2 regions of the Hydrogenophaga sp. L310 genome follow, and region 2 is predicted to be linked to the other one. Evidence: predicted binding sites of a transcription regulator. Region 2 holds the regulator's gene; the other holds the start of a gene.
What was found. Region 2 encodes LexA, which represses DNA repair genes until DNA is damaged. Its sites were predicted from a motif close to ACTGTATNNNNATACAGT; they were not measured.

Region 1: recA (recombinase RecA) is a predicted target of LexA. The motif match lies at 1,848-1,865, and genes of this name have one in related genera.

Annotation. Positions count from the first base shown of each region.
Region 1 covers NZ_JBVPZA010000010.1:126,540-131,584, forward strand. The annotation lists gene AC0GNO_RS16980 (CZB domain-containing protein) at 1-117, opposite strand, end outside; gene recX (recombination regulator RecX) at 197-646, opposite strand; gene recA (recombinase RecA) at 692-1,789, opposite strand; gene AC0GNO_RS16995 (MarR family winged helix-turn-helix transcriptional regulator) at 2,040-2,525, shown strand; gene AC0GNO_RS17000 (response regulator) at 2,695-3,369, shown strand; gene AC0GNO_RS17005 (sensor histidine kinase N-terminal domain-containing protein) at 3,586-5,045, shown strand, end outside.
Region 2 covers NZ_JBVPZA010000015.1:37,052-42,096, forward strand. The annotation lists gene adk (adenylate kinase) at 1-339, shown strand, start outside; gene AC0GNO_RS20025 (DUF6152 family protein) at 399-878, opposite strand; gene AC0GNO_RS20030 (hypothetical protein) at 890-1,309, opposite strand; gene AC0GNO_RS20035 (asparaginase) at 1,313-2,281, opposite strand; gene lexA (transcriptional repressor LexA) at 2,419-3,105, shown strand; gene AC0GNO_RS20045 (hypothetical protein) at 3,240-3,620, shown strand; gene AC0GNO_RS20050 (D-2-hydroxyacid dehydrogenase family protein) at 3,703-4,710, shown strand; gene AC0GNO_RS20055 (type IV pilus assembly protein FimV) at 4,789-5,045, opposite strand, start outside.

The sequences.
Region 1 (5,045 bases), on a different contig from region 2:
GTGGGCGGCCACGGCGGCGTCGATGTCCAGGCCCTGCGCGGCGCCCGCAGCCTCCGCCTGGAGCTGGTGGTCGTGCACCGCCCCTTCAGCGCCAAAGAACCGCCGGAATAAAGCCATGGTTTGTCTCCAGGGACACGCATTGTGGCGTGCTTTTGAATACCCCGGATGGTAATGCGAACGCCAGGCTCTCAGCCGCTCAGTCCTCGTGGCGCCCGCTCACCACTTTTCGGATGACATCCCCGCCAAAGCCGCGAGCGGCCAGGAAGCGCATCTGCTTGGCCTGTCCCGCGGCATCGGCGGCCGGCTCACCGAACTTGCGGCGCCAGATCTCGCGCGCGCGCTCGAACTCGGAACCCTGCAGACCAGCCACGGCCGTGGCCACGGCTTCGGCGCTCACGCCCTTGGCCTGCAGCTCGTGCTTCACGCGCGACGCGCCGAGCCGGCTGGCACGGCGGTGCAGCACCGACGCCACCACCCGCCGCTCATCGATGAAGCCCTTCGCCTGCAGATCATCGAGTGCGCGGGCCAGTTCACCGGGCTCGGTTTCGTGGGGCTTGAGCTTGCGCTCCAGCTCGGCACGCGAATGCTCGCGGCCGGCCAGCAGACGCAGGGCGCGGCCCTTGAGTGACGGCTGATCAAAGCCCATTTCAGCCTGCCGCTGTCGATTGGTGCGTGCGATCCACCGGACCGCTTATTCGGCGACGGCGGCTTTCTCCGCCTTGGCGGCCTTGCCACCTTTGGCCGGCGCGGCGGCTTCGTCGGTGGGCAGCAGCGGCACGCCGAGTTCGGTGCGCACCTTGTTCTCGATCTCGACGCGCAGATCGGGGTTCTCGCGCAGGAATTCGCGCGAGTTGTCGCGACCCTGGCCGATCTTCTCGCCGTTGTAGGCGTACCAGGCACCGGATTTTTCGATCACCTTGTGCAGCACGCCCAGATCGAGGATTTCGCCTTCGCGGCTGATGCCTTCGCCAAACAGGATGTCGAACTCGGCCGTCTTGAACGGGGACGCCACCTTGTTCTTCACCACCTTGACCCTGGTCTCGTTGCCGATCGAGTCTTCGCCTTTCTTGATCGTGCCGGTGCGGCGGATGTCCAGGCGCACCGAGGCGTAGAACTTGAGCGCGTTGCCACCGGTGGTCGTTTCAGGGCTGCCGAACATGACGCCGATCTTCATGCGGATCTGGTTGATGAAGATGACCATGCAGTTGGTCTTCTTGATGTGGGCGGTGAGCTTGCGCAGCGCCTGGCTCATCAGGCGGGCCTGCAGGCCGGGCAGGCTGTCGCCCATCTCGCCTTCGAGTTCGGCCTTGGGCGTGAGCGCGGCCACCGAGTCGACCACGATCAGGTCGACCGCACCGGAACGCACCAGGCTGTCGACGATTTCGAGCGCCTGTTCGCCAGTGTCGGGCTGGGAGATCAGCAGGTCCTGCAGGTTGACGCCGAGCTTCTGCGCGTACTGGATGTCCAGCGCGTGTTCGGCGTCGACAAAAGCGCACTGGCCGCCCACTTTCTGCATTTCGGCGATGGCCTGCAGGGTGAGCGTGGTCTTGCCCGAGGATTCCGGGCCGTAGATCTCGATCACGCGACCCCGCGGCAGGCCGCCGACGCCCAGCGCGATGTCCAGCCCCAGCGAGCCGGTGGACACCACCTGGATGTCTTCGATCACCTCGCCCTCGCCCAGCCGCATGATCGTGCCTTTGCCGAACTGCTTTTCGATCTGGGCCAGTGCGACCTGCAGGGCCTTGGCCTTTTCGCTGTTGACGGGGTTGTTCTTGACGGTTGCGTCCATGTGATGCTCCTGAGCGGGTGAGTGGGTGTTCGCTTCCAACAGGTGTTTTTGTGTACAGGCTGGATGCTTGAACAGCAGTTTACCGCTTTGTATATATCAAACAAGCCATTATTTGGTCAATTTGCCTTACTATTTACATCCCCCCCTGCGCCGCTGCGCGGCTTCCCCCCAGGGGGACGGCGCTGGCGGCCCGGCGAAGCCGGTTCCGCGGCGCCCTGGGCGGGATGCACTTCTTCTTCCGACTGAACCCATGAATGCTGAACGGCACGTTGCCATCCCCGACGACCGCTGGCGCTCCGGACATCTGGGCCGTCTGATGGGTCTGGCTTTGCGACGTTTTGACGAGCGCGTGCTGCACCTGATGGCGCACGATGCCAACGTGCCGCTGGGCTTGTCCAACCTCGCCGCACGGGCGCAGGTGGGCGCGGCCCACATCCACATCACGCGCCACCTGGCGCTCAAGGGCTCGCGCCTGACCGAACTCGCCCACCAGGCGGGCATGAGCAAGCAGGCCATGGGCGATCTGGTGACACAGTGCGAAGCCTGGGGCCTGGTGCGGCGCGAACCCGATCCGCTGGATGCGCGCGCAAGGCGCATCGTGTTCACCGGCACCGGCCTGCTCTGGCTGGAGGCGTTTCGCCAGGCGGTGGCGCAGGCCGAGGCGGAATTTCGCGCCCAGGTCGGCGCCGAGGTGGCCACCGTGGTGGCGCTGGGGCTGGAGGCGTACGGCACCTGAATGGCCGCGCGGCACGCGCCCAGGCGGCCCGCGCGCCGGGGGTTTATCCCGGAACCGACCCCTTCGGCGAAGCCTAAAATGGCCGCGGAGACCCTGCCGCCACCAGCCGGTTGTGCGGCTGACCGAGCCCCCACTACAGGCCGTCCGACCGGCCGCAAAGGAAACCCGCATGCGCATCCTGATTGCCGAAGACGACCAGGTTCTGGCCGATGGTCTGCTGCGCAGTCTTCGCGCGGCCGGCGCGGCTGTGGACCATGTGGCCAGCGGCAGCGAAGCCGACGCCGCACTGATGACCAACAACGAGTTCGACCTGCTGATCCTGGACCTGGGTTTGCCCCGGATGCATGGCCTGGAGGTGCTCAAACGCCTGCGGTCACGCGGTTCGGCGCTGCCGGTGCTGATCCTGACGGCGGCCGACAGCATCGAGGAACGCGTCAAGGGCCTGGACTATGGCGCCGACGACTACATGGCCAAACCGTTTTCTCTGCAGGAGCTCGAAGCGCGGGTGCGCGCGCTCACGCGCCGCGGCATGGGTGGCAGCACCAACACCATCAAACACGGCCCGCTGGAATACGACCAGGCCGGACGTGTGGCGACCATCGACGGCAAGATGGTCGAGCTCTCGGCGCGTGAACTGGGCCTGCTCGAAGTGCTGCTGCAGCGCGCCGGGCGCCTGGTGAGCAAGGACCAGCTGGTCGAGCGCCTGTGCGAGTGGGGCGAAGAGGTGAGCAACAACGCCATCGAGGTCTACATCCACCGCCTGCGCAAGAAGATCGAGAAGGGACCGATCCGCATCGCGACGGTGCGGGGGCTGGGTTATTGCCTTGAAAAAATCCCTGGATGAAGGCCCCCCCCGCGCCGAACGCCCGTGCCTTGCAGGCCGCGTCAGGGCCAGAAGCCCTGACTCTTCGGGCTGTCCCACCCTGCGCAGGCAGGCTGGGAGCCGCAGCCCTCAGCCCCCCAGGGGGCAGCACTGGTGGCCCGGCAAAGCCGGCTCCACGGTGCTCTGGGTTGGAACCCTTCGCTCCGGACAAGTTTGCGATAAACCGCCGCAGCTGACATGTCCGATCCCAAAAAACACGACAACGGCCAGATGTCGTTCGGGCTGTTCCAGCGCGAGCAGCGCAGCCTGTTTGGCGAGATCCTGGACTGGATGCTCACGCCGCTGCTGCTGCTGTGGCCGCTGTCGCTGGCACTGACCTGGTTTGTCGCGCAGGGCATTGCGAGCAAGCCGTTTGACCGGGCGCTGGAGTTCAACCTGCAGGCGCTGACGCAGTTCGTGGTGAACCAGAACGACCAGGTGAGCTTCAACCTGACACCGCAGGCACGCGACCTGCTGCGCGCCGACGACAGCGATCTCGTCTACTACCAGGTGCTGGACCCGCGCGGCACACTCATCAGCGGCGAGGGCGACTTCCCCCTGCCGCAGGACAACGAGACCCCCGAACCCGGGCGGGTGATGCTGCGCGATGACATCGTGCGCGGTGACGAAGTGCGTGTGGCCTACGCCTGGCTCTCGCGCAACCAGGACCCCAAACGCCTGGTGCTGATGCAGGTGGCCGAAACCAAGGGAAAACGCTCCACGCTGGCCACCGAAATCATCAAGGGCGTGATGGTGCCGCAGTTCGTGATCCTGCCGCTGGCGGTGCTGCTGGTGTGGATGGCGCTGGTGCGCGGCATCCGCCCGCTCAACGAGCTGGAACAGCGCATTCGCGCGCGCAAGCCCGACGACCTGAGTCCGATCGAGGAGTCTTTCATTCCGCAGGAAGTGGCGCCCCTGGTCTCGTCCATCAACGACCTGCTCACGCGGCTGAAGACCTCGCTGAGCACGCAGAAACGCTTCCTGGCCGACGCGGCCCACCAGCTCAAGACACCGCTGGCGGGGCTGCGCATGCAGGCCGAGCTGGCGCAACGCGAGAGCGATCCGCAGGAAATCCGCGGCTCGCTGCAGCAGATCGCGCGCTCCAGCACCCGCGCCACCCACACCGTCAACCAGCTGTTGTCACTCGCCCGCGCCGAGACCACCGGCCGCACGCTGCCGACCGCGCGCATCGACCTCGCCAAGCTCGTGACGGGCGTCGTGCAGGACTCCGTGCCGCGGGCGCTGGAGCACGGCATCGACCTGGGTTACGAAGGGCCTGAGGAGATGCCCGCGGATTGCCTGATGGACGGCAACCCGACCCTGCTGCAGGAGATGACGCGCAACCTGGTGGACAACGCCATCAACTACTCCGGTCGCGGCGGCGTGGTCACGGCCCGCGTTCTGCTGGACCGCTTCAGCGGCGTGATGATCCTGCAGGTGGAAGACAACGGCCCGGGCATCCCGGAGAACGAGCGTGAGCTGGTGCTGCAGCCGTTCTACCGCGCGCTGGGCACCAACGTCGACGGCTCGGGCTTGGGCCTGGCCATCGTGCACGAGATCGCGCAGCAACACGGCGCCGTGGTGTCCATGGAGGACGCCCAGCCAGAACGTGCCCACCGGGGTCTGCGCGCGTCGGTGCGTTTTGCGCCCCGCAAGTC
Region 2 (5,045 bases):
CTGGAAATCGACGTGCCGTTCGAAGCCATCATCGAACGCATGAGCGGCCGACGCTCGCATCCGGCCTCTGGCCGCACCTACCACGTCAAGTTCAACCCGCCCAAGGTGGACGGCAAAGACGACGTGACCGGTGAATCGCTGATCCAGCGCGACGACGACAAGGAAGAAACCGTCAAGAAGCGTCTGGAGGTGTACAGCGCCCAGACGCGCCCGCTGGTGGACTATTACGGCAACTGGGCCAAAGCCGATGCCGCCGCTGCGCCGAAGTACCGCGCCATCAGCGGCATGGGCTCGGTCGATGACATCACCGCGCGCGCCTTCGAGGCCCTCTCGAAATAATCCGGCTCCGCAACCCACAGGAACCCGGCCGCCTGCCGGGTTTTTTGTGTCCGGGCGGTTCAGGCCGGACTGGACCTCAAGCCATAGGTCTTGCCGTCCAGAAAGACGTATTCGGCCCGCAGGACAGCGCCGCCCTGTTCGTCCTTGAAGGTGAAACCAACCATCGACACAGCGGCCCCGGTCCTGATTTCGGGCATCTGCCACTGGCCCAGGCGAAACAGCGGCGCGAATTCGATGTCCCAGCGCCGGTCGCGCCGCGTGGGCAGGACTGTCTTGGCCAGCAAGGCGGGTCCGTCCACATTGGCGGTCTGCGCCGGCAAGGGCCGCTGAGCAAGATCCTTCGGCAAGGCCAGGGTTTCGGGCAGTTCCAGCACCAGTTCGACATGGGGGTTGCGCCATTTCACCTCCACAGCCCGACCCTCCAGGTAGATGGGGCGGTTCTGGTCAAAGCTGCTCCAGCCATGGTGGGCCCATGTGGCGGCGCTCAAGCCGGAAAGACCCAGCCAGGTACCGGTCTGGATGAAGAGTCGTCTGCGCATCGCTGTCTCCTTCACACGTAGCCAATCCAGCGCCCACAGGTCAGCACCGACAACCAGATGACGGTGGAGACCCCCATGAGCGTGCGTGCGGTGCCGTCGAGCCGCTGCAGCGAGCCCCGGGCGTGAAACCAGGCGGCATTGCACGCTGCCAGCAGCAACAACAGCATCTTGGCTGTGAACACCCTATTGCCCAACAGTTCCCCGGCCTGGGTGGAAAACATCAGCAGACCCGAGGCAGCCGCCAGGCAGAAGCCCAGACCCACCAGCGTGAGACTCAGGCGGGCCAACGCAAGCACCGGCAACGCCGCACCCCAGCCGAACACCCGCAGCTCCAGCAAGATCAGGTTGCCCAGCAGCAACGCAATGCCCAGGATGTGCGCCACCTCCAGCATGGGGTAGGCCCAGGGATGGGCACCCAGCGCCTGGAACATGGCTCAGTCCTCCAGCAACTCCAGCGCCAGCGCAATACGCGCCTTGACCGGTGTGAGGCTGCGGGCATCCGACAACAACTGCCCCGGATGCGTCAACAAAGGCCCATGCGCACAACGGCTGGTTCGAACCACACGCACGCCCCTGGCCTGCGCTTCCAGCAACGCGGCCTCCAGCGCATGGTGCACCGTGCCGTTCCCAGTACCGGCCACCACGATGCCTCGCACGGCTGGGCCTGGAGCTGCATCGCTACAGGACAACAGGGCGCGCACCAGCGTGCCATCGGCGTCGGCGTGGCTGGTGAGCACGACCACCGGCGGCAAAGCCTGAGCCGACTGGATGCGCTGCAATGCAACCGGGTCCCAGAACCCGGTTTCAGAGGCCAATGGCCAGGGTCGGAACAGCCGAACCCGGCCTTCTTCCACGCAACCCAGCGGTCCGGCATCACCCGAGTCGAACGCATCCACCCGGTAAGTGTGCACCTTGCTCACGTCGGCCGCGCTGTGGATCTGCCCCGCGCACACCAACACGACGCCTTGCGCCCCGGGATGGCTGGCCACAGCCAGCGCGTCGACCAGATTCTGTGGCCCGTCCGGCACCAGCGCCGTGGCCGGTCGCATCGCGCAGGTGAACACCACCGGCTTGGCCGGTCGCAGCACGGTTTGCAGGAAGAACGCGGTCTCTTCGATGGTGTCGGTGCCGTGCGTGATCACGACCGCGTCCACCTCGGGCCGGCTGAGGTGAAAGGCCAGCCGGGTGGCCAGCTGCTGCCAGAGTGCAAAGCCCATGTCCTTGCTGTCCACCTGGGCCACCTGCTCCACTTCCAGGGGCAATCCCGCCATGGACGGAATCGATGCCAGCAGGTCCTCAACACGGACCTGACCCGCCACGTACCCGACGCCATCCCCGGGTCGGATGGCCCGGCCGGCGATGGTGCCGCCCGTGCCCAGAATGACGCACCGCCGGGTTTCCATTGCATCTGCCACTTGCCAAGTCTCCAAAACTGGTTAAAAATACAGCCACTGGATAAGAAAACAGCTTGTTGATCTGACCAGTCCCGGTCGCGAGTCTCACCAGAGTGAGTTCCTCCCCGCATTTTCACGAGGTCCCCATGATCGAGTCGCCGCTTTACCCGCCCAAGCTCACCGCCCGCCAGCAACAGATTCTGGAACTCATCCAGAGTGCCATTGCTCGCACCGGTTCTCCGCCAACGCGTGCGGAAATCGCCCATGAGCTGGGTTTCAAGTCCGCCAACGCAGCCGAAGAACATCTGCAGGCCCTTGCGCGCAAGGGCGCCATCGAGCTGGTAAGCGGCACCTCGCGCGGCATCCGCCTGCGCAACGAAGACCTCCAATCCATCAACGAGTCGCGGGGGCGCCAGCTTACACTGCCGCTGCCCAGCCTGTCGCAGCTGATGCTGCCCCTGATCGGGCGTGTGGCCGCCGGCTCGCCCATCCTGGCACAGGAACACGTGGAGCAGACTTACCACGTCGAGCGCAGCCTGTTCCAGCGCACGCCCGACTACCTGCTCAAGGTGCGCGGCATGTCCATGCGGGACGTCGGCATCATGGACGGTGACCTGCTCGCCGTGCAATCCACCAAGGAAGCCAAAAACGGCCAGATCGTGGTGGCCCGCCTGGGCGACGACGTGACCGTCAAGCGCTTCATGCGGCGCCAGCATCTGATCGAACTGCATGCAGAGAACCCGGACTACAAGACCATCGTCGTCGAACCGGGAGAGCCCTTTGAAATCGAAGGCCTGGCGGTGGGGCTCATCCGCAACAGCTTCCAGCTCTGACCCTTCGGGTCTGCGTCGCCTCAGCAGGTGGCGGGCGTTTGGTCTGGTGCGTGATACACGCGCACCAGGCACATCCCTGCGCTGGCGACTTCATCCGCAATCCTGCCTGTGTTCAACCCCTTTTGGAGTTTCGCATGGGAATCCGCTTCAACACCAACACCTGGCGCACGCCGCTGCTGCTCATCGACAGCTGGCTGCCTCCCTCATTTGAACGGGTGGGCACCGCTCGCTCGCTTCCGCAAATCCTGCAACGCTTTGTCCGTGCCGGCTGGTTGACCCGTCCCCCAAAGAGCCCTGCGGACAGCCGCACGGGCGTCATCACCGGGCACCGCGTCACCAGCCATGCCATGGTCCGAGCCTGCCATGTGCGGGTGCTGAGGACCATGGACACTTCAGGCAGTCCGCGCGCCGATGGGCGGCTGGTGATCTCCGGTCGCATCAACGATGTGTGCGCAGAGCTTGAACGCCTGGCGGCACTGGAACTCCAGTCGGAGCGCCCGCAACTGCGCGCCTGAACCCACCCGGCTGTGCCGCTCGGCCGGGAACAACCAGCCGCGACAAATGGATCGCGGTGGTCCTGCGGGCACAATAGAGGCCATGAATATTGTGATCCTTGACGACTACCAGGATGTGGTCAGAAAACTGCCCTGTGCCAGCAAACTGGCACCCTATCCCGCCAAGGTTTTCACCAACACCGTCAAGGGCGTGGGCCAGCTTTCGGTCCGGCTGCGCGATACCGATGTGCTGGTTCTGATCCGCGAGCGCACCCAGATCACGCGGCAGCTGGTTGAAAAGCTGCCGCGCCTCAAACTGATCGTGCAGACTGGCCGCGTCGGGCCCCACATCGACGTCAATGCCTGCACCGAGCGCGGCATCGCGGTGGCCGAAGGCGTCAGTTCACCGATCGCCGCCGCCGAACTGACCTGGGCGCTGATCATGTCGTCCATGCGCCGGATTCCACAATACGTGGCCAGCCTCAAACACGGTGCCTGGCAACAGTCCGGGCTGAAGGCGGCATCGATGCCGGCCAACTTTGGGCTGGGCATGGTGCTGAGTGGCAAAGTGCTGGGCATCTGGAGCTACGGTCGCATCGGCAAGCTGGTCGCGTCTTATGGCCGCGCTTTCGGGATGCGCGTGATCGTCTGGGGCAGCGAGCCAACCCAGGCACAGGCGGCGGCCGACGGCTACGAGCTCGCCACCAGTCGTGAGGCGCTGTTCGAGATGTCGGATGTGCTGAGCCTGCACCTGCGGCTCGGAGAACAAAGCGCCGGCTGCGTCACGCTGGAAGACCTCTCCCTCATGAAACCGACGTCGCTGCTGGTCAATACATCGCGCGCCGAGATTCTGGAGTCTGATGCCTTGCTGGCAGCGCTCAACCGGGGCCGTCCCGGCATGGCCGCCATCGACGTGTTTGAGTCCGAACCCATCCTGCAGGGGCACGCCCTCCTGCGGCTGGAGAACTGCATTTGCACCCCCCACATCGGCTATGTGGAACTCGACAACTACGAGATCCTGTTTTCATCGGCCTTCGACAACGTGGTCAACTTCATCAAGGGCACGCCCACGCACATCCTGAATCCGGGCGCGCTGCAGGTTCGCCGCTGAAACGATCCATCCTCAGGCAAACAAAAAAAGCGCCCGGAAGGTTCTTCCGGGCGCTTTTTTCGTGGTCTGGCAGGCTGTTCAGCCGCCCTTCCTGGACGGTGCGTTGTCCTCATCCCCATCAGGCGGCATCAAGTCCAGCACTTCAAAATCGATCAGGTTGCCCTCTTCCTGAACCGAAGAGTGCAGCGGTGGCACCGGCTTGGCCGTTGGCTCCACCGGTACAGAGACCTCAGGCAGTGAGGCTTCGAACGCTGATATCTCTGACAAGGCGTCCAGATCGACGTCCAGTCCCAGGCGTGGTGAGGCGGGGGGAATGTCATCCAACGGCTGAGTGA